DNA from 3 places in the Virgibacillus salidurans genome. Region 2 is predicted to be linked to each of the others. Evidence: riboswitches for the same ligand, from Rfam matches in the RefSeq annotation. Region 2 holds a riboswitch; each other region holds the start of a gene.
The links. Region 2 has a riboswitch for cobalamin ahead of KFZ58_RS01260 (ABC transporter substrate-binding protein). Riboswitches for the same ligand answer to the same signal wherever they lie in the genome.
Positions count from the first base shown of each region.

Region 1 (10,090 bases), 450 kb from region 2:
TGCAGTGATATGATGAATACCCGCTGTCTTTTTCATTTAAATCCTCCCTTTTTTACTGTTAATTTATATATTTTTAATTACATTATATTTAATTAAGTATAATTTTATAAGGAAAATGTATAAATGTCAACACTTTAGTTAGAAGGAAGCACAAGGATGATTCTTTTGCTTTCTCTCCCGATTCAACGCTGCATCTCTTTCCCCCAAACAAAAAAAGCGAAGACGATTAAAATCAATCATCTTCACCTAAAGAATCTAGCCCATTCACCTCGCATAACTACAATAATACTTTCTTTACCGAAACAGATAGTGAAACATCCTTCCCTTATCCTCAAAAAACTGCTTCATCACCGTATAATGATCTGCATTTTCCAATTTTGTTTCCTTCATTCCCTCCTCCGTGAGCTGGAGAACTTTTGCATCTGGATAAGCCATAATGATAGGTGAATGAGTAGAGATGATAAACTGAGATTCTTGATGAACAAGTTCATGTATTCTCCTAAGCATGGATAATTGTCTTAATGGAGACAAGGCCGACTCTGGTTCATCCAGGATATATAACCCTTTCCCCTGGAATCGATTGTTAAAGGCAGCAAAAAAGGATTCGCCATGAGATTGTTTGTGCAGGGACTCTCCGCCGAAGGAATTTATAACAGGAGGTCCCCCAGGCTCTTTATCCAATTCCTCAATATGTGTGGCAACATTGTAAAACGTTTCAGCCCTGAGGAAAAAGCTGTCTTTCGGCTTATAAGCTCCTTTAGCCAACCGCAGATATTGATCCAAATCGGAGTGGGAATCATAATTGGAGAAATTGAAATTTTTAGTGCCACCTTCTGGATTAAATCCTAATGCGATTGCTATTCCCTCTAACAAGGTAGATTTCCCCATCCCGTTCTCCCCTACAATAAAGGTTACATTGGGATGAAAAACGATTTCTTCAAAGAACTTTATAATCGGCAGGTGAAATGGAAACGTATCATAGGTATCTATTTTTTCATATTTGAGGTTAAGACTTTTAACGTATTGATCATCTTGGTTTAGTTTCACTTTTAGCTACCCCCTCCTTTATTTGTAGAAGAACCTCCCCGTGCTGCTTATTTACTATTTATAAAAGGACAAATCAGCACACCAACAGTTAATCCCAGGAAAGCAGACACAGAAAATATTCCTACCCCCATTCCTTCCCAACCTCCCAGACCAACGATGCCGTAGACAATGAGAATAATACATAACAAACTAACAATGGTAGTAATTGTATATAATACAGCTTTATTCATGAAAAAGGCTAAAGTAACTATCATCACAGCAACAAGAATACACGTGAGAATAATAGGAAGCCAATCTTCCATAAGTAATCCATCCATACAGAAACCTCCATTTAGGGGAAATTAATCTGAATACGTTCTCGCTCATCGCCATCCGCACTTATCACCCAATAGTCATAGTCGGGAACGGATGTAGCAAATCCTTTATCCACTGTGACGATCAGTTTGTCTTGATGGTTAAAAAAGACCGGGCTGGTGACATGTTCACCAAAAGAAGTGATTTGTTCTGCCTGCTTCGTCTCCAGATCCATTCGAAACCCTTCGTAAATAAAGGTGCCACTTTCATTGGTTGTAGCCACATCGGAGAAAACGACATGCTCTCCGTCCGATGACAATGCTGGTGAAGAAATCATTGGTGCCTCAGAAGCGAAATCTCCTATAGGCGTAACAGCTGTTTCGCTTCCATCTTCTAGGGTCTGAAACAATAACTGGTCACTCCCGTCATAACTTCGATACATCAACGCTTCTCCATCAGGGGTCACGTCCAGGGCGGACATATCGTATGCATCTTTATGAGTGATCTGCTCGATCTCCATAGCGCCCAGATCGACGCGGTAAATATCAAAGTCATGCGGCCGCTCTGATGCAATTGGAGAATAATTTGTATGTATCCCGGCTTCAAGATAAAATAAAGACTCGCCGTCCGGTGAAAAAGCAGCTTCGGTCACTAAACCTTCCCCATTCGTCATTTCCGTTACTTCTCCATTTGTAAGATTCGGGGAGGTTATCTTGCTTCCTTATGAAGCAGAAGGTCCAGCCCCGAGGTTCCAAGAGGCCGCTCCCGGTTTTATATTATTCTCTCCCGATTTAGAGGTGTTCTCTCGGCTTCGATGTTCTTTCTCCCGTTTCAGCCCGGTCTCTCCCGATTTCAACACATCCTCTCCCGTTTATCCCCGCCTCTCTCCCGATTTACTATATAGCCTTTCTCACCCTTCGTGCTACCAAAAACAATATAACTCCAAGCAATAAGGCCACATAGAAGGGAATCTGCATAGTCGGACCAAATTCAGGTGTGACATAGATAACTAGCATAAATACACCCATCGCAATAATACCAATGAGACTAGACAAAAGGAATTCCGCTACTTTATTTATCTTTTTAAAGCAAGACCAGCGAATATATTTGATAACAAAATATAGAAGTACAAATGCTACAGCGATATTTAGCAAGGTTTTAAAAGCTAAGGACCCCAAATAATAGGTTTCTGTTAATGGCTCTATACCAAGCACATAATGACTAAACAACGTAGCAATTCCGGATAAAAAGGCAATACTAGCTAGGAAATACATCACACCCATTGTAAAATGCTGCATGCGTTCCTTCGTCACCATTTTAGGAAGTTCTCCAATTATTTCATCCGCATATTTCTTCGGCTCCTGTCCAAATACTTCCTCCGCTGTTTTCCCCTCTGCTTGCGCCTCCACTAAATGATCCAGTAACTCTGTTAGAATTTCTTCCGTTTCCTGATCGGATTTGTCATAGGAGAGGCGCACATAGACCAGCATATCCTCATAATACTCCTTGTTTTCTTTGGTTAGCTGTTTTCGTTTTTCATTATTAATTTGAATCAATTCTTTTGCATCCATGTTAGCCCTCCTTATTTAATAAACGGTCTACCGGTGCCTTGAGCCCTTCCCAGTTCGTTTTAAAATCAGCTAACGCCTCAAACCCCGCCTCCGTCAGATAATAATATTTCCGATTTGGGCCGGTCGCTGACTTTTTCATTTCTCCTCTAATCAGCTTTTCTTTTTGCAGCCGAAGCAGGATGGGGTAAATGGAACCCTCACTAACGGAAAGCCCGTAATCCTGAAGCTTTACAGATAATTCATACCCATATACAGCCTGACGTGCGATTACCTGGAGGATGCACCCCTCCAATACTCCTTTTAATAATTGACTTCTTATCGACAAATACTCCACCTACCTTGTATAGCAATATAGCTGCATAAAAAAATTTACGTTACCTCTATATGTATCTTGTAATACAATATAGTTTAGCAGAAAGTTAACTAACTTGCAATACATGTTAGCGGTTTTTTGCTGTCTAGATTTAAGTTCCCTGATTCTGTTGATGGCTTTCCGTTTCTCGGTGTTCTCTCCTGAATTAGCAAAATGAGAAACTGAATACGAGAGCACTACAAAGCGAAGTGAGTGATGCCACGAGATCCAAGTGTTAAATTTTGGAAAATAAAGTCTTAATACTAGCTGTTAGAGCAAGGGGCATATGGTAGAGCGGCCTCCCGTTTCAGCCAAGTTCTTTCCCGGTTTAGTGCCGCGCTCTCCCGGTTTCGGGGTGTTCTCTCCCGATTTGGTGCGGCTCCCTCCCGGTTTCGATGTTGTTTCTCCCGTTTTGAGGCTCGGCTCTCCCGTTTCCACGCCGCACTTTTCCACAGCTCCTCTTAAACACAAAAAGCGGAGACGATCAGCTCCACGCCAATCATCTCCACCAAAATATTATAGATCATCAAACCCATTCAAATCACTCGTCTTGGTATACTGCCTGGACTTCTGTTCAAAGAAGTCTGTCTTCGTTCCATCAAAGTTATCCACATAGGCACGGATCCACTTCATTGGATTTTCCACATGTCGTGGATAGACTTCTTCCAGCCCCATCATTCGCAGCATCTTATTTGCGCGGTATTTAATATAGCCTGCCATTTCTTCAAGGTCGATGCCTTCCACATCTGCCAGTACATAATTTGACCACTCGATTTCCAGCTCAACCGAATCCTGAAAATGCGTATAAACCCAATCGGTAAATTCAGCTGTATTGTATTCCGGGTTTTCACTCAGTGTTGCGCGGAACAGTTCTGCAATGAAGCGTCCGTGCTCGAGTTCATCACGGTTAATATAGCTGATCATCGTTGATGTACCGACCATTTTGTTGTGTCGTGCCAGGTTATAGAAAAACGCAAAGCCGGAATAGAAGAACATCCCCTCAAGCAAGGACGTGTACACAAGCGTCTTCAGGATATTTTCGATAGTTGGTTCTTCAACGAATGCGTTATATTGCTTGATCAGATTCTCATTTCGCTTCAAGAGTACAGGATCTTTTCTCCCGAGATCAAAAGATTCATTTTGCTCATCCAGCGATACGACGGATGAAAGTACATAGGAGTAGCTTTCATTATGCACCGCTTCCTGCTGAGCCATAACTGCCATAATCGATTGTACCGATGCATCAGTTGAATACAGGGACAAAAGCAGGGCAGTTCTCGTTTGTGGACCGTCCAATGTGGATAATAGGCCAATTATTTTCAAATATGCCTCCTGCTCTGATTCAGGCAAAGCGCGAAACTGCTTCACATCACCGGACATGTTGACTTCATCTGCCTGCCAATAGTTACCCACAAGCCGCTTATAGATCTTATACCAATGTGGATAAGCAATGTTATTCCAATTCAAAATCCCGCTCGACTTACCCCCAAACAATCCGGTTGATTTATTCGGATTACGCGGTTCCAACGTTTTCGCCTTCTCAAGCATAGCTCTTGGCATTTTGTAACACTCCTTCTACCCATTTATCTATTATCTCTTCCTGGCTTCCCCGAGGTGATTGCTCAATCTTCAAACCGTCCCAGCGGCTGTGATAAAATTTCGCAAGTTTATCCACAGCCCTGCAAAACAATTCCTCACCGCCAAATTGGGTATCCCCTGTTCCAAATACGGCAATATTATCCGGTTTATAGCCAACTTCTAGCACGAAGTCCTTCACCTCATCTGGTGTGTTACCGTATTCCCACGTGAATGTTCCGAGAAAGATATAATCATACATTTCGGGATCTATTGGGACATCGATTCCGATAAGATGCCGCTCCACAGATAGATTTTCGCACCTTAGCTTTGTTTCAATATAATCCGCTACCTCTTCTGTATTTCCGCTATAGGATAAATAAGCAATTAAGGTTCTCAACTTTCACACCACTCACATTCTTCGATTTCATTTGCTGTTGAACGAACATAATACGTCGTCTTCAATCCTTGCTTCCATGCCTGCAAATGTACATCCAATAGTACCGACGCGCGAATCGTATTCGGTACATATATATTGAATGAAATGCTTTGATCAATATGCTTTTGACGTGCTGCATTTTGCCTGACTGACCAGCGCTGATCCACAATATAAGCGGAACGGCGGTAGATCTCGTATGTGTTATGATTTAAATTAGGTGCGGTTGTTGGTATTTTAAAATCCTTCTTTTCCTCATTGTAAAAAGGCTTAAAAATTGGATCGATACTTGCTGTTGACCCTGCAATCATAGAGGTGCTTGAGTTAGGTGCCACTGCCATTAAATACCCATTACGCATCCCATTTGCTTCTACTTCCCCTTTTAACGCCATCCACTTATCATCCGTGTAGCCTTTTTGCTTAAAGTAAGTTCCATCACTCCACTTGCTGCCTTCAAACGCAGGATAACTTCCTTTTTCCTTACTTAATTCCATGCTGTTTTTTATCGTCAAATAAGCAATTTTTTCATACAATTCATCGGCAAATGTGACCGATTCCTCTGTTTCCCATTTTATATCCTTCAGGGCTAACAAGTGATGCCAACCAAAGGTTCCAAGCCCGATTGCACGGTATTTATGATTGGTTAACTGCGTTTGTTTTATCGGCAATGTGTTAATGTCAATCACATTATCCAGCATGCGTACCTGAATTTTAATCAACCGTTCCAGTACATCATCCGGTACAGCTTTTCCGAGGTTAATGGAGCTCAAGTTACAAACAACATAGTCACCTGTCTTGTATTTTTTAACAATCGTATCTTCATTTTCAATAAATTCTTCGACAAACTCACTTGGTGACTGGTTTTGTGTGATTTCCGTACATAAATTAGAACAATAAATCATGCCATTATGCGGATTGCTGTTCTGCCGGTTCACCTCATCACGGTAAAACATGAATGGTGTGCCTGATTCGAGCTGTGACTTCATAATCCGTTTCATGATATCAATTGCGGAGACGCTTCTTTTCGAAAGCAGCTCGGACTGAACACATTCCTCGTATTTCCTGCGCCACACCCCGTCTCCTCTTTCCTCATCATAAAAGTCTTCCAGCGAATAGCCCATCACTTGTCTCACTTCATGTGGATCAAATAAATACCAATCCTCGCGATTCTCCACTTTTTCCATAAAGTAGTCCGGCAGCGTAACCCCTGTAAAAATATCATGGGCGCGCATTCGATCGTCCCCGTTATTTAATTTTAAATCAAGAAAGGGTTCGATATCCTTATGCCACACATCCAAATAAATTGCGATCGCACCTTTTCTCGTCCCAAGCTGATCCACACTCACTGCTGTATTATTCAGCTGTTTAATCCATGGAACAACGCCGCTGGACATCCCTTGAAATCCTTTGATCGCACTGCCGCGGCTGCGAATTTTACCCATGTAAACGCCAATGCCGCCGCCGTTTTTCGATAGTTTGGCAATATCGGTATTACTGTCATAGATCGATTGCAGGCTGTCGTCGACGGTATCTATGAAGCAGCTGGAGAGTTGGCCATGCGTTTTTCCAGCATTTGTTAATGTGGGTGTTGCGACTGTCATGTATAGGTTGCTGAGTGCCCAATATGCTTCGGTAACAAGACCGGTCCGCTCAGACTTAGGTTCATCCTGCATGAGATACATCGCAATAATCATCCAGCGCTCCTGTGGCAGTTCATATGTATTTTTCCCGTGATCGGTTGCGAGATATCTTGTTGCGATGGAATATAAACCTAAATAATTGAAAAGCAGATCACGATCCGATTCAATATATTCGGCGAGGCGATCGATTTCCTCTTTTGTATATTTGTCCAGTATGGCCTCCGAATAGATCCCTTTGTGCGTAAGTGTGTGGATAAGTGTATAAAAATTTCCATACCGAATCGCGGGATCATACTGCCGGTTCTCTCCTGCTTGGCGGTAGAGTTCCTGCAAATAAATCCGGCTTGCGAGATAGGTCCACTCGGTACTTACCTCGTCGATGTTTTCGAGTGCATTTTTGATTAGAACTTCCGCCATTTTTTCCGGCGCAGCATTCGACTGAATTGCTCGTAGTGATTTTTCTTTGTATTTTTCTGTGTTGATAGATAAATTTTCCGCCGCGCGGTCGATCTTTTGAATGATATGCTCCTGATTTGCTGTTGCTACTGTGATCATGAATAAATTCCCCTTTGTTATAAATTAAAAAACCGCTCACCTCATGGGATGAACGGTAAATAACAACACAAATAATGCCGCTTCACCTTTCCCTCACCCCGGAGAAATGATACTGTCAAGCTATGGCAGGTCTCCTGACTTGTGCTTCTACCTCCTAGAGTCCTTCCCGTATGTTAAAATACAGTGGTTATCCCTCATCGTCCACACGTACAGTTGCGGGGGCAGTTCCAGCTTTGAACTGGATTCCCTTTTCAGACAGCAATTACTATCACCGTAGCTCAAAATACTATATATGGTTATACTTAACTAATTTATTCTCTATATGTTGTATCCAACTCTAGCATACAGTCTAATAGAATGCAATGATTTTTTACCTGTTTTTTCCCCGGATTAACTCTGAAACTGCTCAAGACGCACGAAGAATTCTTTTAAAAATTGATAGAATAATTTTTCTGTTGGAAGTAATTGACGATCTGACGGCACGATAACTCCTACCGTTCTGGTGACATTTGGTGTAGTAATCGGCATCTTCACCGTTGCACGGGGCAAATTATCAACGAGTGTTATCTCCGGTATGAGAGATACTCCGAGCCCTGCAGAGACCAATCCTTTTATGGCATCAATATCCTTGCCCTCAAAGGAAACGTTCGGTTCAAATCCAAGTTGCCTGCATGCATCAATCGTAATATTGCGCAGGACAAAGTTTTCCGGAAACAATACAAAGGAGTCATCTCTTAATTCATTCAAATGCAGGGAATCGGATCCTGCAAGCGGGTGACTTGCCGGCAATAATGCTGCCATATTTTCCGAAAAAAGGATTGTACCCTCTAATTTCTTTTCCTTTACCGGGACAGGTCCCAGTAATGCCATATTGATTTCACCCTTGATGACGGCCTGTTTTAGTTCATAATAGGATTCTTGATTTAATTTAAACTTCACATTCGGGTAGCGCTCCCGAAATGCAGAAATCGCTGTTGGCAGAATATAACTCGCTACACTGCTGGGAAACCCAATATGGATCGTCCCCATCTCCGGATCTGTGTACTCTTCAATAATTTGAGAAACATCGTCAATAACATGAATGGCATTTTCCATCCGGTCTAAGAATACCTTTCCGATCGAAGTTAAACGGACGTTCCTCCCCTCACGTATAAATAAATCAACACCAAGTTCTGCCTCCAGGTTAAAAATTTGCCGGCTAACCGCAGATTGTGCTACATGCAGGGTATCAGCCGCCCTTGTCACATGTTCTTGCTTTGCAACCTCAATGAAATATTTAATCTGTTTCAGTTCCATAACACTCACCTCTTTGTCCATTATCGCATATTGGCATTGATTTCATCTATAATTGATATTGCTTCGATGAATTATTTTTTGTAAACTAGAATAGTATTAGCTAATTTTCCAACAAAAATTTTCACTTAATTATACCAACAAAAAGCAAGGAGGAATAGAATGATAAACGCCGTTAGCGAAAAAAAGAGTACAGACAACAAACAAAAAGTCCACGATTATTTGGAAAAAGTATATGAAACCGTTGTAAAACGTGACCCGAATGAATCCGAATTCCATCAAGCTGTAGCATTAATCTTCAAATCCCTTATACCTGTCCTAGAAAAATACCCCATCTACATGGAAAAAGGAATTTTAGAGCAAATTATTGAACCCGAGCGTGTAATTACGTTCCGTGTCCCATGGGTTGATGATGAGGGCAACACACATGTAAATCGCGGATTTCGGGTCCAGTTTAACAGCGCACTAGGACCGTATAAAGGTGGCTTGCGCTTCCACCCGTCCGTCAATTTAAGTATTGTAAAATTCCTTGGACTGGAGCAAATCATCAAGAACTCCCTTACCGGACAGCCTATTGGCGGAGGAAAAGGCGGAGCTGATTTTGACCCTAAAGGCAAATCAGATAATGAAATCATGCGCTTTTGCCGAAGTTTTATGACAGAACTTGCCAAATACATCGGTCCGAACACCGACATACCCGCTGGCGATATCGGTGTAGGGGCTAGAGAAATTGGCTATATGTTTGGCCAATACAAGAAAATGAATTCCAGCTTTGATGCAGGTGTTTTAACTGGAAAAGGATTAGAATACGGCGGCAGCTTGGCACGTACAGAAGCTACCGGATATGGGACGATTTACTTCTTAGAAGAAATGCTAAAAGATAAAGGACAGTCTGTGAACGGATCTACGGTGGTTGTATCAGGATCCGGAAATGTATCAATCTATGCCATCGAAAAGGCGATGGAACTGGGTGCTACCGTTGTTGCATGCAGTGACTCAAGCGGCTATATTTATCATGCAAATGGTATTGATCTTGACGTCGTAAAAGAGATTAAAGAAGAAAATAACGGGCGTATCAGTGAATACATCGAAAAGTATCCTGAAGCTACTTATGTTGAAGGATGTACTGGCATCTGGGAGATTCCTTGCGATGTCGCGCTTCCATGTGCTACACAAAACGAACTTGATGAAAACGCAGCTCAACTGCTTGTTCAAAATGGCGTCAAAGCAATTGGAGAAGGAGCAAACATGCCTTGTAACTCAGAAGCTATTGATGTATTTTTATCCAATGATGTATTGTACGGACCTGCAAAAGCCGTAAATGCTG
Region 1 is NZ_CP074373.1:3,599,106-3,609,195, forward strand. Features, by position in the region: gene KFZ58_RS17915 (ring-cleaving dioxygenase) at 1-36, opposite strand, end outside; gene KFZ58_RS17920 (AAA family ATPase) at 295-1,047, opposite strand; gene KFZ58_RS17925 (YesK family protein) at 1,095-1,364, opposite strand; gene KFZ58_RS17930 (TolB family protein) at 1,379-2,014, opposite strand; gene KFZ58_RS17935 (DUF1129 family protein) at 2,238-2,912, opposite strand; gene KFZ58_RS17940 (PadR family transcriptional regulator) at 2,914-3,237, opposite strand; gene KFZ58_RS17945 (ribonucleotide-diphosphate reductase subunit beta) at 3,781-4,824, opposite strand; gene KFZ58_RS17950 (flavodoxin) at 4,805-5,239, opposite strand; gene KFZ58_RS17955 (ribonucleoside-diphosphate reductase subunit alpha) at 5,236-7,470, opposite strand; cobalamin riboswitch at 7,578-7,761, opposite strand; gene gltC (glutamate biosynthesis transcriptional regulator GltC) at 7,861-8,766, opposite strand; gene gdhA (NADP-specific glutamate dehydrogenase) at 8,926-10,090, shown strand, end outside.
Region 1: another riboswitch for cobalamin. It lies ahead of KFZ58_RS17955 (ribonucleoside-diphosphate reductase subunit alpha); the one in region 2 lies ahead of KFZ58_RS01260 (ABC transporter substrate-binding protein).

Region 2 (10,090 bases):
ATGGGGATCGCCTAATCGCTGTCGATGAAAAAGGAAACATCGTTGACGGTGATCAAATCATGTATATTTGTGCAAAATATATGAATGAAATAGGTGTACTAAAATATAACACGGTCGTATCAACGGTGATGAGCAACATAGGGTTTTATAAAGCGCTGGAAGAAAACGGAATACACAGTGATAAAACGTCAGTAGGGGACCGTTATGTCATGGAAGAAATGCGAAAAGGCGGCTACAACCTTGGCGGAGAACAATCAGGGCATATTATTTTCCTCGATTATGTGACAACAGGCGACGGGATGTTATCCGCTATCCAGCTTGTAAATGTCATGAAAGAAACAGGTAAGCCCCTATCAGAGCTCGCAGGAGAAATGCGTATCTTTCCGCAAGTACTGAAAAATGTAAAAGTTGTCGATAAAAATGAAGCCCTGACGAATTCTCGCATTAATAGCGAGATCGAGGCAGTTGAAAAAGAACTGGGTGATGAAGGACGCGTACTGGTCCGGCCATCGGGGACAGAACCTCTTGTCCGTGTCATGGTAGAGGCGCCTACGAAAGAAGACTGCGAAATGTATGTTGAACGTGTTGCGAAAGTGATTGATGATTTGTTGGGGATGAAGGAATAGATTTGATTGGAGCCGCTCTCTGGGATGGGGGCGGTTTTTTGATTGGGATTGTTTAAAATGATGTGTAATAAGTGGATGGCCCCTCCCGTTTGAGTGTGCTCCCTCCCGTATTGGATGCATGCTGTCCCGATATGAAGTTGCCCCCTCCCATTTTGGATGTTTTCTCTCCCGATTTGAACGTGCTCTTCTTTTCAATGTTGATAACTGGTTCTGCCAGATTGATAAAAACTCCCGCGAGCGATCCGCCGACCGAATCCCGACCCCAATGGGACGAGTCCCGTAGTCCGAGCAGCTACACGATTAAGTCTAATAAAAAAACCCAATATCTCTACCACATGCGAGAGAAATCATTTATACTAGGATTATCTATTAATTTTGAAAAAACATACGAATGAGGAGGTCAACAATGATACAATTTCCAAAGCCAACCGTAGAACAATTTTTCCGCACAAATGTGATTAAAGATTTTACAGTGAGCAGTAATGAAGAGCGGCTTATTTTCAGTTCCAATATAGACGGGAAAGTGAATTTATGGGCAATGGATTTACCGGATACATTTCCATATTTGTTTGCCCATCATGATGAGTCAATTAGCTTTATCCAGGTTGATCCGAAAAATCGCTATGTGCTCGCAGGGTATGACAAAGACGGGGATGAGAACCATCAGATCTACGCTATTCCTCATGAGGGCGGACTCCCGCAGCCGCTTATTACTGGGGAACCGGAGGAAAAGTATTATTTTACCCATCTGAGTGAAGATGGAAAACGAATCTATTATATGACATCGAAAGAGAATCCATCTTTCCTGAACGCGCGCATGCGTAACTTGGAAAATAATACCGATACATTACTGAACGAGGGAGAAGTATCGCCAACGCATCTAGTAGCGGTATCTGACAATGAAGATGCATTTGTATATTTGCGCATGTTTGCAAATACATATATTACAGGCTTTGTGAAAATTGGTAATAAATCCTATGATTTAACACCTGATCCCGAAAAGGTTCACGTTGTTGGGGATGCTGTTTTTGTCGATGATAAAACGATCTATTTTGTAACAGATTACGAGAGTGAATACAGCTATGTGGCAAAATTTGATCTGGCTACAAAGGAATTTGCGTCTGTACTGGCGATCGAGGAAGAAAGTGTAGAATCTCTAAAGTGGGACAAGGAAAATGAATCACTTTATCTAGTAACTGAAAAAGGTGTGGAAGATATTTTATACCGTTACGAACCGGAATCGGAGCATCTTAAAAGGCTGTCCACACCAGTTGATGTGATTGAAAAGGTACATGTTGCCAAATCCGGGAATCTGTATATGCTGGGAAGAAGCAGCACCGTACCACTTAATATTTTCCAAACAACAAATGGGGAGGAATGGAAGCAACTGACAAACAATCGCGTACTGGGTCTTAGCACGGAGGACATGGTTGAGCCTGATGTGGTTTCCTATAAATCTTTTGACGGTATGGAAATAGAATCTCTATTATTCAAGGCAAAGCCTGAAAATGACAACGGTTATACGATTCTTTGGCCACACGGGGGGCCACAGGCATCTGAGCGAAAAATGTTCCGTTCGATGTTCCAGGCATTCCTGAATCGCGGATATACCATTTTCGCGCCAAACTTCCGTGGGAGCACAGGCTATGGCTCATCTTTTGTAAAATTAGTGGAACAAGACTGGGGAGAAGGGCCGCGCCTGGATAATGTGGCCGGCATTCAGTGGCTGTTTGATAATAATATCACAAATCCGGAAAAATTATTTCTCGTTGGTGGCAGCTATGGTGGCTACATGGCGCTTCTATTACACGGACGCCATCCGGAATATTTCAAAGCGGTAGTCGATATCTTCGGGCCGTCTGATCTATTCACATTCGTTAATTCCGTCCCGCCTCATTGGAAGCCAATTATGGAGCGCTGGGTAGGTGATCCAGAACGTGATAAAGAGCGTTTTATTAGGGATTCACCCGTAACTTACCTGGACGGTATGACAAAACCAATGCTCGTTATTCAAGGGGCAAAAGATCCACGTGTCGTCAAAGAGGAGTCCGACCAAATCGTCGCTAAACTTGAAGAAAAAGGCCGCGATGTGGAATATCTCGTGCTGGAAGACGAGGGGCATGGCTTTTCGAAAAGAGAAAATGAGATTAAGGTGTACAGTTTGATGCTGGACTTTTTGGAGAAGCATCAGGGATAGGATAGATATTGAGAAAGGAAATCTGAAAATGAATGTTAGAAAAATGAGTTTACTAGCCTTATTTATAAGTCTATCTGCAGTAGGCGCGGCTATTAAGGTACCTGCAGTGATTGGAAGTGTAGCATTGGATGTTTTCCCGGCTTTATTAGCAGCGGCTTTCTTTGGGGCGGGAGCCGGAGCTATGGTCGGGGCTTTCGGCCATTTGCTTTCAGCGCTTATTGGGGGAATGCCACTCGGAATCCTACACTTAATTATTGCGATAGAAATGGCTTTGCTTGTTTCACTGTTTGCTATACTTTTTCAAAAAGAACAAAAGGTTTTAGCTGGAGTGTTATTCTTGTTCGGTAATGCCTTGATCGCCCCATTACCATTTATATTCTTATTTGATATTGCATTTTATATTGCAATGCTACCTTCGTTATTCATAGGCTCTCTATTAAATATAACTATAGCTTATATAGCTATTCCGCGTTTGTTTGGATTTCAGAGATATTATTATAAGGGAGAAGTGAGGGGATGAGATACTTTAGTGAAAAAGAAAAAACAACTATTAGTAAGGAAGTAGAAATAAACCCCGAAATTAAAAAGATGATACAAGAAATTAGAGAAGAATATAGGCAGGGATTTGGCATGCCAACTTCAGATCTTCTTGAATCATTTTCTTCTAAGGACTTTGAATTTTAACCAGTTTAGCGATAATAAATGACTATTCTAGTCGCTGAATTTGGCACGTTTATGGTCAAAGCCCTGCTGTATTATAAACGGGTGAAGAGAGGTGTAGAGTATAGTTAATATTTGGGCTGAGGAGAGTAGTTGAGGATCCTCTCTCCCATCAGAACCCGTGCTTCCTTGAACTAAAAGTAATGACAAATCCTGTAGAACTATGTATACTTAAGTTGTGAAAAAATTAATAGTTTAAGGCTTCAGGTGATTTCGACTTCAGAAATTATAATAGGGAAGTTGGTGAAAATCCAACGCGGTCCCGCCACTGTATATGTGAGCTAGCTGTAATGACCACTGTGCATTCGATGTATGGGAAGGACAGTAAGCGATGATCATAAGCCAGGAGACCTGCCTGTAACCGGACGCGCACCAAACCTACGAGGAATAGGAGGGTGTAATGGGACAGGTTTATTTTATTTGTTGGCTGCCCTTTTACATATCCATCTTCATTTCTCGTGAAGATGTTTTTTTAGTTTATACAAATACTATAAGGGGGTACGAACGTGAAAAAGATTTTATCATTTTTATTTGTATTAATACTTACATTTGGTCTTTTAATCGGCTGTGGCTCTGAATCCGAAGATGATTCGCAAATTTCAGATGACAGTGCCGAACAAACAGAACAAACGGAAGAATCAGAGGGCACAGAGGAATCAGAAGAAGGAGCATTTCCGTTAACGATCACAGATGCGCTTGATAATGAAGTGACCATAGATGAAAAACCGGAGCGTATTGTTTCGGTGATTCCAAGCAATACAGAAATCGCATTTGCGCTTGGGCTGGAGGATGAAATCGTTGGTGTCTCAGACCATGATAATTATCCGGAAGAAGTGCAGGAAAAAGAAAGAATAGGTGGTTTAGAAATGAACATCGAAGTAATCCTTAGTTTGGATCCAGACCTCGTTCTTGCTCATGGATCCAGTGCGGAATCCTCTCAGGAAGGACTGCAACAGATTCGTGCTTCCGGCATCAATGTATTTGTTGTAAATGATGCACAGGATATTGAAGGAACCTATGAAGCCATTGACCAAATCGGACAAGTTACAGGAACGCAGGAAGAAGCAGATGAAATCGTCGACAATATGGAAGAAGGATTTGCAAACTTAAGTGAAACGGCAGAGGAAATTCCTGAAGAGGAACGCAAATCGGTCTTTTTTGAAGTATCACCGGCACCGGATATTTTTACTGCAGGACAAAACACATTTTTCGATTCACTCCTAGAGGTTGTTGATGCAGATAATGCTGCTGAAGAACTGGATGGCTGGGTGCCAATCGATCCGGAGTCCATTGTAGGGCTGGATCCTGATGTTATTATAACGACATACGGGCATTATTCGGATAATCCGGTAGAACAAGTAGTAAGTCGTGACGGTTGGGGCTCCGTGACTGCTGTTGAAAATGAAGATGTTTATGACATACATTCTGACATTGTAAGTCGTCCGGGCCCACGCTTAGTTGAGGGTGCAGAGGAGATTGCTGAAGTTGTTTATCCGGAATATTTTGAAGCGGAGTAAATATGTAGTTGCCTATATAATGGCACTCGTATTTTTAATCATTTCCATGCTGACCGCTATATCGGTTGGTAGTGTGTCCGTTCCTGTTTCAGAAATTATCACAATTCTCGGTGCACAGATTTTTCACTTACCGATAGCTGAACAGGTCGATGAGACATATAGAAATATTGTTTTTCAAATTCGCCTGCCCAGAGTGATTTTGGCAGGGTTAGTTGGAGCCTCTCTTGCCATTGCAGGAGCGGCCTTTCAAGGCTTACTGCGAAACCCACTGGCGGATCCATATATCTTGGGAGTTTCTTCAGGTGCTTCTGTTGGGGCAGTTGCGACATTGTTTTTTAATATTTCTATTCCATTCCTTGGACTTTATACGCTGCCGGTTTTAAGTATTACGACAGCCTTATTGACTATTTTATCTGTGTTATTTTTCGCTAGAAGAGTGGACCGGACGATGCGGGTGGAGACGATTATTTTAACGGGGATTATTTTTAGTTCTTTTTTAGGTGCATTTATCTCCCTTATCATTGCTTTTACAGGTGACCAACTGCAGCAAATCATGGGCTGGCTGCTTGGTAGTGTGTCGATGCGGGGATGGAGCTATGTTGGTATTATTATTCCATTCTTCATTATTGGAGCCCTTTTGCTGCTTATCAACACAAGAGAGTTAAATGCGATGTCATTTGGAGAAGAACGGGCACAGCATCTAGGTGTCGATGTCCAAAAACGGAAATTAATCATTTTGGTTGCCGGGTCGATACTGACTGGTGCGGCGGTGGCGGTTTCCGGGGCAATAGGTTTTGTTGGTTTGGTGATTCCGCATTTAACTAGACGCCTGTGGGGACCGGATCATGTTCACCTCTTGCCACTCTCCATTTTAACCGGTGCAGGATTTTTAATGCTGACAGATCTGTTGTCACGAACGATTATCTCGCCGACAATTTTGCCGATTGGTGTGATCACGGCATTAATTGGGACGCCAGTATTTGGAGTCATTTTGATTAAACAACGAAAAGGAAATCGAGGGGGGATGTAATGTTACGTTTGGATGCAGTTGTTGGAGGCTATGATGGGAAGCCTGTTATAAAAGATGTCAGCTTTTCTGTTTCTAAAGGAGAGTTCTTTGGTATCTTAGGCCCTAATGGCAGCGGGAAGACAACCTTGCTGAAAATGGTTAGCGGATTAATTGCCTGTACAGATGGTTCCATTCAACTAAATAACACGAACATAGCGGATTTTTCGCGAAAAGAACTGGCAAGGAAAATGGCAGTACTCCCCCAACTCTCTGCACACGCATTTTCCTATACGGTGAGGGAGACGGTGGCACTTGGAAGATACGCGCACACCCGAGGCTTGTTTCAAAGCTGGACAACGAAGGATGAAGAAGTACTGCAAATGGTCATGGAGCAAACGAACATCACCCGCTTCCAGCATGATTTGGTGGAGCAGCTCTCAGGTGGTGAGCAACAGCGGGTGTTTCTCGCACAAGCCTTAGCCCAGCAGCCGGAAATTTTATTACTCGATGAACCGACCAACCATCTGGATTTAGCCTATCAAAAAGATTTGCTTGATTTGTTGAAAAAAGGGGCAAAACAGCAAGGGCTGACGGTTATTTCTATTTTTCATGATTTAAACCTTGCCAGTTTGTATTGTGATCGATTGCTACTACTGCACGAAGGACAGACACGAGCCTTGGACGCCCCGGATGGTGTACTGACAGAGGAATTAGTTAAAGAGGTGTACCAAACCGAGGTGAAAAAGCATCCCCACCCGGAAATTGCCAAACCGCAGATGCATTTAATTCCTGCTGGTGACGATTTTTTATCTGATGCGAAGATTGATGCTTCCATGCTGCATGTGAAAAAGGAACATATTACGCTCACATCTAAAGTCCCAATGCGAACATTATCATCAGGCGTGTGTGGTGCCGGTCATGGCTGGAATAGTTATTTTGTTAATCGTCATGTTCCGAGAGACTATGACTGTTCGGATCCTGAAAGTGAGATGCGGAATTACCTAGAAGCGTATGGATTCGACGCCTCTCTTACGGTGGGAATGATGACGGCCGTTCAGATGGAAGGTGTTGCTTATGGGTTATGGGAAAAAGAAGACGTTTCCCTTTTTACTGTAGTGACAGCAGGGGTCGGGAACGCGACAGATAGCACGCGAACAGAAGCGGCTTTTGGGAAGGTAAAGCCTGGGACGATCAATATATGGTTATTTGTAAATGGGAAACTGACGGAAGAAGCCTTTATACAGGCGGTAATGACTGCAACAGAGGCGAAAACGAAAACGCTAATGGAGCTGGGGGTTAAAGATAGCGAGACTAATACTATCGCAACCGGCACCTCAACTGATAGCATTCTGGTTGCTGCCGTGCAGCAGGGGCCTGTTCTTTCCTATGCAGGTTCCGCGACGAAGCTTGGCCAATTAATTGGAAAAAGTGTCTATACAGAAACAAAAAAAGCAATCCAGCGTTCTCAAGGTTTAATGTAACTTATGGTGATTCATCATTTGCTTAGTATAACACTCGCTTTGGTCATAGACCGACTAATTGGTGATCCCCCTTCCTGGCCGCATCCGGTTCGCTGGATTGGCTCCATGATTTCATGGCTGGATCGGCGTTTGAATAAGGGAGACGGGCGCGTAACAAAAGGAATTCTCATGCTGATTGTGATTGGTATCGTGACATTTTCTATTACAGTATTAATTGTATACGGTGCATACCAAGTTCATGTTTTTGCAGGGATTGTAGCAGAATCGCTCATCATAGCAACTACCATTGCCGGGAACGATTTGAAAAAGGCTGCTCATCGTGTTTATCTGCCTTTGAAAAAAGGGGACGTTACGAAAGGCAGACAACAGGTTTCGATGATTGTTGGAAGAGACACAGACAACTTGAATGAAGAAGAAATAACAAGGGCGACAGTCGAGACAGTTGCAGAAAATATTAGTGATGGTATTACGGCACCGTTATTCTGGGCGCTGGTTGGCGGTGCACCGCTGGCGATAGTGTACCGCGTGGTTAATACTTGTGATTCGATGGTTGGGTATAAAAATGAAAGGTATGGTCAATTTGGCTGGGCGTCCGCTCGGTTTGATGATTTGCTTAATTGGCTGCCAAGCCGCATTACTGGTTTTTGCATGATTACGTCGAGCTCATCTCCTTTCGTAACGAAAAAACAGGCAGCCTATGACTTGAAGCGGGAGGCTAGGAAGCATCCAAGTCCTAATAGCGGCTGGGGCGAAGCGGCTCTTGCTATTCTACTGGGTGTGCAGCTGGGAGGAACGAACTATTATCAGGGTATTAAGTCAGAGCGCGCTGTAATGGGGCAAGCTTATAAAAACTTGTATAAGGAACACATTTTGGGCGCTCTCTCCATCATGGAACGTTCGGTTAGGCTCTTTTTAATACTTTTATGGATAGGGGGAGGATGTTATGCAGCTGCCGTCACATGGTTCTAATCCGCATCATTTATACAATGCGCTTGGGATAAATCCGCCAGAGAAAATTGTGGATTTCAGTGTGAATATTAATCCGTTAGGCGCACCTGAGGCGATCAAACACAACTGGGGAAATTGGCTTGCGGATATTTATGATTACCCAGATCCTACTTTTGCCGAATTGAAACAAACAATTGCTGCAAAGGAAGGTATCGAGGAATCCTGTCTGCTACCTGGAAACGGCGCGTCCGAACTCATTACGTTAATTGCCCGCTATCTCCAAGGAAAAAAGGTGCTGATCATCCACCCGGCTTTTTCCGAATATGAGGCTGCATGTCGGAGTGAAAACTGCATCATTTTTTACCATATTCTTTATCCATCCGAATGGGGGATGGATATGGAATCATTGCAGCAGAAATTGAAAACGGCTGACGCTGTGTTTTTTTGCCATCCGAATAATCCAACAGGTATGCAATATGATCGTACAACCATTGATTGGCTTATTGGTACATGTGAACAGTCCGAAACCCTGTTAATCTTGGATGAAGCATTTTATGACTTCGCAGACAATCCTGTAACCTTTATTGATGAAGCCAGCCAATCGCCATTCCTATTGGTGCTGCGCTCATTGACAAAGATGTACAGTATTGCTGGCTTGCGTCTGGGATATCTCGCAGGGCATTCGGAAGTGCTGACGGAAATTGGCAAAAGGCAGGCCCATTGGAGTATAAATGCAATTGCTTTAAAGGCTGGAAAAATATGCTTGGATGATCAGCAGCACGTCTCACAAACCCGTGACTATATCAAGAAAGAAAGGGATCGGTTATTTTCTTTTTTCAGGGAAACAGGTTTTCAGCATAGTCCATCAGCCATCAATTTTTATCTAATTAGAGATCCATCCATGGACGACCAGCAGGAACTTTTTACATTTTTACTCAGGAAGGGAATTGTATTACGTCACACGTATAATTTCCCTGGGATCGAGGGGGAGTGGCTTCGCGTGGCTATTAAAAAGGAAGCGGAAAATAGTTTGTTGATGGAGGCGTTATCCGAATGGAAAAGGGTAAACTGATTTTTGTTACTGGCGGTGTTCGCAGTGGGAAGAGCTCTTTTGCTGAGGAATTGGCAACAGATTGGAGCAGGGAGCTAGACGCGAATTTACATTATATTGCATGTGGTGTTCCCTCCGATAAGGAAATGCGTCAACGAATAACGCGTCATCAGGAAAATCGCTCGATCGCATCTATTAATTGGAAAACATGGGAATGTCCGACTAACCTGCAACGTATTTCAAGTAATTTTTCAAAACAGGATATTCTCGTACTCGATTGTGCGACAACATTATTAAACAATTATTTATTTGATCAAAACATCAATGACTCCAGTGTGGTGATGAACTATATGTTAACAGATATATTCAGTTTACAGGAGGCTTCTAGTGGGGTGATTGTTGTTTCTAATGAAGTAATGCAAGATGTCCCGCATCAAGCATCGGTAACAAGAAAATACCAATACATACTCGGAAACGTTCATCAAAACATCGTGGAGTGGGCGGATGCTGCCTATTTGGTGGAGAGCGGTATACCGGTTTG
Region 2 is NZ_CP074373.1:217,306-227,395, forward strand. Features, by position in the region: gene glmM (phosphoglucosamine mutase) at 1-626, shown strand, start outside; gene KFZ58_RS01245 (S9 family peptidase) at 1,033-2,823, shown strand; gene KFZ58_RS01250 (ECF transporter S component) at 2,852-3,343, shown strand; gene KFZ58_RS01255 (hypothetical protein) at 3,340-3,507, shown strand; cobalamin riboswitch at 3,732-3,916, shown strand; gene KFZ58_RS01260 (ABC transporter substrate-binding protein) at 4,050-5,060, shown strand; gene KFZ58_RS01265 (FecCD family ABC transporter permease) at 5,020-6,090, shown strand; gene KFZ58_RS01270 (adenosylcobinamide amidohydrolase) at 6,090-7,550, shown strand; gene cbiB (adenosylcobinamide-phosphate synthase CbiB) at 7,569-8,519, shown strand; gene cobD (threonine-phosphate decarboxylase CobD) at 8,494-9,570, shown strand; gene KFZ58_RS01285 (bifunctional adenosylcobinamide kinase/adenosylcobinamide-phosphate guanylyltransferase) at 9,552-10,090, shown strand, end outside.

Region 3 (10,090 bases), 170 kb from region 2:
TCTATGTTATTATCTTTAAAACGGTCAAAAAAACTCATTAATATGTCTACTGTTAAATTCTTTATATTGATTCGTTCAGATTTTAATTGATAATCCATGGACTCAATAACGGAGAGCTCAAAGAAATCATTTAATAATGTTTCTAGTCTTTTTGCTCGCTTTGTTGCAATGGATAAATATTCCCTTCTTTCGTCATCTGTAACATCATCTGATTCAGCCAGCTGGATATATCCTAAAATAGATGTTAATGGTGTCCGTAAGTCATGGGACATATTAGCAACTGCTTGTTTTAGTTCATTTTCAAAACGCGTTTTTTCACTATTTTCTTGAACATATAAATCAATAAGGTGATTCACTTCTGTTCCAAGCTTTTCCATATCTTTATCCAGTAGTATCATATCTATCTTTTTGTTTGTTGTTTGTCTGTTATAGTTTTTCAGTTGGTCTGTTATGTTCTTCATTTCTTTTTTTAATGAAAAAATACGAATGAGAAAAAGTACAGCTATAATTGTTACGATTATTGTTATATAGAACATTTTTCCTCATCCGTTTCTTTAAAGTTATTTTATTTCTTTTCTGTTAAAAATAATAATCCCACATACAGCTATAATAATTAATGTCATTAATGCAATGAGTATGGACGTTATAATCTCGCCGTTTGTCATTGTAACCTTAAATACCTCATTAAATTGATTGAAAATGGAATTCACATAAACCGTGGTTATAAATTGTGACTTAGGAAGTTTCTCGATTGCAAACATAATGATTGTTAAAGCAATAGAAAAAATGATTGTTTTTCCACTATCCTCTGTAATGATTGCAATCAACATCGTAATTGCAGTATAGGCTATGAACTGAAGCGTGAATAAGCCTAACGCTCTTCCTAAATACTGCAATGCAGGGAGACTCAATATATCCCCGTGTCCCAATAAGATGACTTCAAAAACAGCTGTTAGTAATGGAATCAAGATCGTAACAATGATGGAACCAAGGGAAAAAACAAGGAACTTTGCAATAAATATTTGGCTCCTTTTTCTACCACTTATGATTTGGTTTTTAATGACTCTTGTTGGTAAAAACTCAATAGAGATAAAAAATCCCACAAGTGAGCTGACAATTAAATTGAAAAATAAAGGTATTGTAAATACACCTAGTGCATTAAATTCTTTTAGTCCAACCTCTGAAAATGGGGACGTCATATGCCACCATTCAATAATTACTAAATAATGTAACAATGCACTTAAGCCTGTGATGGTTACTATTAAGACCCAAAATGTTTTGTTCCGCAGTAATTTAAATAATTCTGCCTTGATGAGATTACTCATGGTCTGCACCTCCAACAAGCTTTGAAAAATAGCTCTCGAGGCTGTCACCATTTTGTGAGAGATGTTCAATGACAAGATCGTTGGCTGTTAATGCTTTCGAAACAGTGCGAATATCATCAAGATAGTCGTATAATTTGATCATGCCATCAGCTATAACCTCATAATCAGTAGTGGAAAGATCATTCTCCAGTACCGTTGCACCCATATTGGGGTTATCAACTTTTATGCGTAAATGCTGTTTGCATTTTTCATCCAGCTCTTCTGCTGTTAGTTGTTCAAGTAGCCTTCCTTTATGAATAATACCGTAGTTTGTTGCAAGCTGATGCAATTCACTTAATATGTGGCTCGATATTAAAACAGTTAGCCCTGTTTCACGATTTAGCCTTTTTAGTAGTTCGCGTAGCTCAATAATACCCATTGGGTCTAATCCATTTGTTGGCTCATCGAGAATTAAAAACTCCGGGCTACTTAGTAAACAAATAGCAAGTCCGAGCCTTTGTTTCATCCCAAGTGAAAAGTCTTTTGTTTTTTTCTTCCCTGTATCATTAAGACCAACAAGATCTAATGCTCTCTTGATACAGTCTTTTCCAGGGATGCCTTTTTGCAACCGATGTACTTCCAGATTTTCGTATGCAGTCATATTCGGAAAAAGTGCAGGCTTTTCTACTATTGCTCCGATTCTTTTTTGCGCTTGTGTGAAAGATTGGTTATTGCCAAATAGCTCTATCGATCCGCTTGATGGGAAGGCGAGTCCTGTAGCTATACGCAGCATTGTCGATTTGCCAGCACCATTTTGACCAATGAATCCATAAATTTCTCCCTTTCCAATTGTCATATTGATATCTTTAAGGGCGAAATCATTTCTATACTGTTTTGTGAGATTATTTGTTTTGAGAATATATTCACTCATATCTATAATAGCCTCCTTTATTTGCTATAAAGGTAGTGTAGGATAGAAGTCATAAGAAAGGCTTAAGATAATGCTTAAGAAAATCTTAAGATTTAATACGATAGCCCATTCCCCATATGGTTTCTATATATTCTTCATCTGGGTTTGCTCGTGCGAGTTTATTCCTTAGGTTGCTCATATGAACATTAACCGTATTATCATCACCATGAAACGTTTCATTCCATACGCTTTCAAACAAATTGGATTTTGAAAAGACCTTTTTTGGGGACGTGAGCAAGAGGACTAATATTGCGTATTCTCGGGCGGTCAATGTAAGCATTATGCTATTTACTTGGACATTTTTAGACTCCAAATCGATCAAGATATCTTTATGTGTCAATTCTTTTTTTCTGGGTATGGTATTTGCGCGTTTAGACCTTCTCAAATTGGAATCAATTCGTGCAGACACCTCTTCAACATCAAAAGGTTTTGTAATATAATCATCGGCACCTGATCGTAATGAATTGATTTTTGTCTGCTGTTCTCCCTTTGCTGAAATAATAATTATCGGGACATTGCTATAGGCATTGACTTTTTCAAGGATTTTTTCTCCAGACATTCCAGGAAGCATTAAATCAAGCAGCATTAAATCCCATTCTTGTTTTTCCAGATAAAGCATAGCTTCTGTACCGGAATATGCGGGCTGGGGGAGGTAATTGCTTTTTTTAATAATTCGACATAATAATTGATTAATATCATTGTCATCTTCTACGACTAATATATTTATTTGCTGTTCCATTTTTATTTCAACCTCCTCTTTATTGTACGGTCATTGTCCCTATATCAATGGGAAGTGTGTCCTTAGAGGTAACTATATGTACCGTGTTATTCGTCTCTGCGTCAAAATTGCTTAGTTCTCCTTGGTAAACTAATTCAAATCCGGCTACATTCTCTAAGTCATGAGGCGTAACAAGGGATAAAGCTTTTTCAAAATCAATAATACCAGATTCCTTTAAAACCGTTGCAACAAATTGGGAACAGAAAAAGGCGTTCTTCCTTTTCAGTTGTTTTTTGAATGCGATCGCGAATAAGCCTAAAAAGTTATATCGATAGTTGTGCTTTTGTTCATCTATTTTCTGTAAGTAGTCATGTGCTTTTTGAATTTGAGTTTCAGAAACAGTACAACTATAAATGGCGCATCTTGCTTGCTCTAGTAGACCTGCTTGAATATCTTCTTTAACAAAACCCCCGATAAAAGGGTTTTTAGGTCTTTTTCTCCCAAAACTATAGACTTCTGAGAAGTTGGGATCAATAGATATGGATGCATGATTATACAGTTTCCTTGTATATAGTTTTATCATTTTTGTGAATAATGTTCCTGTATCTGTCAATAGTATATACACCTTTTGCTCATTCATCAAAATCTCTCCTAAAAATAACATCATACTACTACTATATAAGCGAAAACATAAGAAATACTTAACGGTATCATTAAGAAAACCTTAAGAATTCGGTTAAATATGAGAGGGAGTTTTAATAAAAAATCCTTTAATAAACCAATATATGTGATAGTATTTCCTTAAAAGGAAGCTAAAAAGGAAGTGTAACTCATGACGCTATCAGAGGAAGAAGTTATAGAAAAAGCGAAGAAACATGGATTGAAATTAAGGCAGGATTCACTAAAATATAATGAATCTGGGCTTGATTTCCAAGTGGTGTTTGCAATAAATATTGAAGGAGAACACTGGGTTCTCCGTTTTCCAAGACGCAAAGATGTAATTGCTAAAGCTAATAAGGAAAAAGAAATACTGGATTTCGTGGAGCCTCGAATACCTATGCAGACACCAAACTGGGTTGTTTTTTCAGAAGAACTTATTGCATATAGGCTATTAGATGGTATACCGGCCGGCACAATTGATCCGGAAGCAAAAGCATACGTATGGGAAATCGATGAGAAGAATGTTCCTGAGCTATTTCATGAAACGCTTGGAAGTTCAATGGCGGCATTGCATCAAGTTAGTCATGAAGACGCAAAACAAGCGGGATTATCTGTGCAAACCCCTGAGGAAATAAGAATATCTATGAAAGAAAGAATGAAAGAGGTAAAAACTGCATTTGGTGTGGATGAAGAGCTATGGGATCGCTGGCAAACATGGCTTGCTAATGATTCGCTTTGGCCAAAACAGACAGCACTCATTCACGGGGATTTACATGCTGGACATATTTTAATTAATAAAAATGCTCGAGTTACTGGTTTCATTGACTGGACAGAAACACGTGTTGATGATCCTTCAAATGATTTTGTAGCACATTTAGCAGTTTTTGGGGAAGAGGCTTTAAAAAAATTAATTCAAGCATATGAAAATGCTGGTGGTTATGTATGGTCATCGATGTTCGATCACATTGTTGAGCTTCAGGCTGCAAATCCTGTTGCCATTGCTGAATTTGCGATGATATCTGGTTTGGAGGAATATAGGGAGATGGCTAAACAGACACTTGGAGTGGGAAAGTAATTTAAAGTTTGAAACCTTCAAAAGTAACACTACCTCCGAAAAAACCACAGAACAATACAATAAATAGTGGTATACTAGATATAACTAAATATTTTGCCTTATGGTGACTTTGATTAAAAAGTTGAAAAGGGAAGTTGGTTCGATTCCAACGCGGTCCCGCCACTGTGATGAGGAGAACTCTTTTTGTGTCCACTGTTTCTGTAATGAAATGGGAAGGGAGAAGGGTTTGATGATTCTTAGCCAGGAGACCTGCCATAAGGAAGAACATTTAAATCCTACGGGAGATAGGAAGGTGTTGCGAGAATTAATTTCATGTAAATGAAGCTTTTTTGTTCGCATTTTAACATCTTCTAAGATAGAGGATGTTTTTTAATTTCTCGGGAGGCAAGATTATGGAAAAAATAGCAATTCAAGAATCGAAAACCGTTCAGACTCGATTAGTACTTCCACCGGATACGAACCACTTGGATACAATATTTGGCGGTAAAGTGCTTGCTTATATCGATGAAATTGCAGCATTAACAGCAATGAAGCATGCAAAAAGCGCTGTAGTGACAGCGTCCATTGATTCTGTTGACTTTCTTTCAGCAGCGAAAGTAGGAGATTCCCTGAGGTTAGAAGCATATGTGACATATACAGGGACAAGTTCTATGGAAGTGTTTGTAAAAGTCACCGCACATGATTTAATAAAAAATGAGGAAAGATTAACAACAGAATCTTTTCTGACAATGGTTGCTGTAAACGAACAAGGCAGTCCCGTTCCAGTACCAAACGTATATCCTGAAAGCGAGGAGGAAAAACAGTTACATAGAACCGCGCCTTCAAGAAAAGAAAACCGAAAAAGGCGGGCTGCTATTAGATAAATGATAGAAGGTGTATAATTAATATGTAGGGAATGATAACGAAAGGAGCAATAAACATGAAAGATCAGTTAATGAAAATGCTGGAAGATCGAAAAGATGAGATGATCGACATTCGCCGTTATTTGCATGAGAATCCGGAGCTTTCTTTTGAAGAAGAGAAAACAGCCCAGTATATTGTTGATTTTTATAAAAATAAAGATGTGGAAATTCAAACAAATGTGGGAAATGGTTATGGTATTATTGTCACAATCAAAGGAGATAAACCGGGGAAAACGATTGGTCTAAGAGCAGATTTTGACGCACTGCCGATCGTTGAAGAGGCGGTCGTTCCTTTTAAATCAAAAAATGAAGGGGTTATGCATGCGTGCGGCCACGATGGTCATACAGCTTACTTACTGATTCTCGCTGACTGTCTTATTCAACTGAAATCCTCGCTTTCAGGTACAATTAAAATTATACATCAACACGCAGAGGAAACGCCACCAGGCGGAGCAAAAAGTATTGTGAATTCAGGGGCACTTGATGATGTGGATAATGTTTTTGGCGTTCATTTATTTCCAACAGATCCTGCTGGAACAGTCGGATACAGAAGCGGGTATACAATGGCCGGGAGATCTTATTTTAAACTGGCGATTCAAGGGAAGGGCGGACATGGGTCTTCCCCGCATATGGCAAACGATGCGATTGTCGCGGGATCCCATTTTGTTACGGCAGCTCAAACGATCATTAGCCGTCGCTTAAATCCTTTTGAAATGGGCGTTGTTACGATTGGTTCATTTGACGGAAAAGGAAGCTTCAACGTAATCAAAGATCGTATTGAGCTTGAGGGGGACATCCGATATATGAATAGTGAAACACAAGAACGGATTGATAAAGAGCTTCACCGTATTGTTGCTGGAATTGAAGAAGAATTTGGTGTGGAGTGCGAGCTCACATACAAAGACGATTATCCAGTCTTATATAATGATCCTGAAGCTACAGAAGTTGTCAAATCTAGTTTGGAAATTATGGACGACCCTGACATTAAGGAAGTTAAAGAATATCCAAAATTCTCAGGTTCAGAGGACTTCGCATACTATGCAGATAAGATTCCAAGCACGTTCTTCTTTATTGGCTGTAAACCAAAAGGGGTAGAAGATCCGTACTTTAATCACCATCCCAAATTTGATATTGACGAAGACGCACTCCTGGTTGCTGCAAAAGCAGTAGGACAGGTTGTGTGCGATTATTATACATTGGAATAATTTAGGAGTTTGCGTTCCCCGAACAGTGCCTGTCACGCCCCGAAATTTGTCGAACTAAAGCGCCCATCCGTTTTTGCGGATGGGCGCTTTAGTTCTTTATTCACTTTTCACAGAATCGCGTGATTTATCTTTTTCAAACAAGACTAGCAATCCTGGAAGCAGTACACCTCGAATTAAGAAGGTATCTATTAGAATACCGACAGCCACAATAAATCCGAATACAAACAATAGCTGAATAGGCTGTGTCATCAATACGGCAAATGTTGCTGCTAGAATAATGCCGGCTGAGGAAATAACCCCACCTGTATTTGCAACCGCAATTTCCACCGCCTTTTTAATAGGATACTTTTCCCTTTCCTCCATAAATCTCGAAACAAGCATGATATTATAATCAATCCCAAGCGCTACGAGGAAGATAAAGGCATAGACCGGAACCCTGTTGCTTATTGTATCGATATCAAAGAAAAGACTTGTTAGAAACATGCCTAAACCTAATGCAGCAGCAAAAGATACTAAAATTGTACCCATCATGTACAGTGGCATTTTAAACGATCTGGTTAGGAAAATCAGCATTGCAAAGATTAATATTGTCTCCAGTACGATGATGAGGATCAAATCGCGGTTATTGAGCGACCGATCATCTACAGATGTAGCTGTTTCACCAGCAAAGAATAGATCACCATTCAAATTACTTGCTTCGACAATGGCATCTGAATCATTTCGAATGGTTTCTAAAGCGTCCATGGTCTGCGCCTCATATGGGTTTTCTTCGAATGTCATGCTGTATGAAATGACTGTCTCATCGTCCATCATTTGGTCGACTCGAACACTGCTGACAAGTGGCTGTTCAGATAGATTTTTCATTAATACTTCTTGTTCGTCCTCGCTGACAGCTTCCTTTCCTTCAAACAATACAGTGGTGGGTGCTAGACTGCCTGCCTCGAAGTTTTCTTCCACTATTTCGTATCCTTCTCTGGAGGGCATATTCTCAGGGAAAGATTTTAAAATATTAAATTCATAATCCAGATTTAAACTGTTGCTAGCCGATACAAGGATGAAGAGGCCAATGATTGAAACAGATACGATCGGTTTTTTTGTAACAAATCTGCCTACCTTGCTCCAAAAGGAATTTGTTTTTACAGGGCTTTGCCCAACACGTGGAATCAATGGCCAAAATGACTTTCTTCCAAAAAACGTAAATAGGGCAGGAACAAGTGTCACGGATGCCAGCATAATGACAACAAGTGTTGTTCCAAAAATGGGAGCAAAATTTTGATAATCGCCCAGTGAAGCGAAAATTAAAATAAGCATAGCTGCCAGCACCGTTCCACTTGAATAGAAGACCGGTAATCCGGTTCCGCGCATAGCTATCTTCATCGCATCATGCTTATTTTCATGGGTTTTCAATTCTTCCCGAAAACGTGAGAATACGAATAGTGAATAATCAACAACGGCCGCAAACAACAAGATCGTCATAATGGATATGGACTGGGTACTCATCAAGAGGCCTGCTTTTCCTAATAACCCCAATAGCTGTGCCACGATTAGATATACAACACCTGCCGCTACCAAAGGTATTAAAGCTAGAAGCGGTGAGCGGTATATGACGACTAATAAAACAAGTATGATTCCTACTGTTGACATAATTAGAACAAGGTCTGCTCTGGAAAAGAGATCATTGGTATCTGTAGCAATTCCAGCAGGCCCTGTCACATATAAATTCAAATCTGTATGTTGATCCGTTAAATGTTGAATTTGATTTAGCGTATCTTTTATCTCTGGTGTATCTAGCGTGTTGTTTAAATGGAGTGGTATTAGTGCTGTTGACTCATTCTCTGAGAAAAAACCTTCTGTAGCTTGAGGAGGCAATTCTCCCAGTGGAATAACTTCTTCAATTCCAGTAATATTTTCTGCGTCAATAGCATTAAACAGATCGGTCAGCTCGGATATCTCTATTTCACTTTCAGTTGATTCGAAGACTAGTAGAGCTGGTAAATTATTACTGTCTTCAACGTATGTATCTACTTTTTCACTCGCTACAACTGATTGTGCATCTTCAGGCAGTGTTTCAATACTGGAGACCTGATAATCCTGCGCACTAGGGGCAAACGTTGCTAATAGAACGGTAATAAGTGCCCAAATGCCCAGCGTAATCCACATGCCTCTTTTCGTACTAACACGATCCGTGACTGATTGTAAGACATTTTTCATATTTCAATTCCTTTCATCTTTATAAATTTTCAAAGTGACGTAACTGTCACCTTGATATTATCATTGAAAGTGACGGTAGTGTCAAATACTAATTTGTAAATATCCCATGTGTTAGCATCGTTTTAATGGAGGATACCCACTGGGAATAAGGTATGCTGGCATGGTTTGGAATATCAACCGTTTGGAAAATAAAACCTAAAATCAGGCTATCCGGTAGTGTTGGGTTTAGAAGGTTTTCTGTCTTCCCTAACTGAACAAAATGTTGTAGGGTGGCATACATCGTCTGATGCTGTTTATCTAAACGCGCTTTATTTGCTTTGACTTTCTCATTAATCTCTGTTGGAATCTGATATGCCATCTCCCTAATTTGATGGATTTCCCTGTCCTTGAAAATAATATATAAAAGGTAATCAAACTGATCCTCGAAATTTTTATATGTATTTATTTTTTGTAATTCGTTAAGGAAATGATTCATCTCTTCCACCATATAATCGGTAATTAGCTCGTCTTTGTTCTCATAGTATTTATATAAAGTACCTCGTGCAATATGTAACCGTTCCGCTACTATACGAAAGGTAAACCCGGCATAGCTGTACTCAAGCAGGGCTTCTTTTGTTGTTTGATATAATTCTTCCTTGGTAAATTTTCGCTCGCGTGCCATATACTCACCTCACGTTTTATAATAAAGGAATGCTTTTTGATCCATGAATTTGTTTGGTCTTCTTGGTATATTATAATGAAATTGTGGCTGTTCATGAACATGTTCGTTTTTTAAAGTTAGGGGGATCCATAAATGGCTAACTGGTTGAAGAGAATTTTGGGTATGGAAAAATGCTATATTTGTAATAATAAGGCAGTGAAACCACGCACGTATATTAATGATGAGGGTGAAAAGGTTCCTGTTTGTTTCAAATGTGTAACGTATGCGGAAAGACGCGCAATGAAAAAAGTCCAGTGAATAAGGATGTTTAAAAGGTTTCTTGCTGATAAACTGAAATTGGAATATAGAATTATTAAATTTAGTTCATTTGATCAATTGTATTTC
Region 3 is NZ_CP074373.1:385,880-395,969, forward strand. Features, by position in the region: gene KFZ58_RS02115 (sensor histidine kinase) at 1-536, opposite strand, end outside; gene KFZ58_RS02120 (ABC transporter permease) at 561-1,325, opposite strand; gene KFZ58_RS02125 (ATP-binding cassette domain-containing protein) at 1,318-2,235, opposite strand; gene KFZ58_RS02130 (response regulator transcription factor) at 2,321-3,013, opposite strand; gene KFZ58_RS02135 (hypothetical protein) at 3,033-3,632, opposite strand; gene KFZ58_RS02140 (macrolide 2'-phosphotransferase) at 3,825-4,727, shown strand; cobalamin riboswitch at 4,812-4,998, shown strand; gene KFZ58_RS02145 (acyl-CoA thioesterase) at 5,120-5,590, shown strand; gene KFZ58_RS02150 (M20 family metallopeptidase) at 5,647-6,834, shown strand; gene KFZ58_RS02155 (MMPL family transporter) at 6,931-9,045, opposite strand; gene KFZ58_RS02160 (TetR/AcrR family transcriptional regulator) at 9,134-9,706, opposite strand; gene KFZ58_RS02165 (hypothetical protein) at 9,839-10,003, shown strand; gene KFZ58_RS02170 (YaiI/YqxD family protein) at 10,065-10,090, opposite strand, start outside.
Region 3: another riboswitch for cobalamin. It lies ahead of KFZ58_RS02145 (acyl-CoA thioesterase); the one in region 2 lies ahead of KFZ58_RS01260 (ABC transporter substrate-binding protein).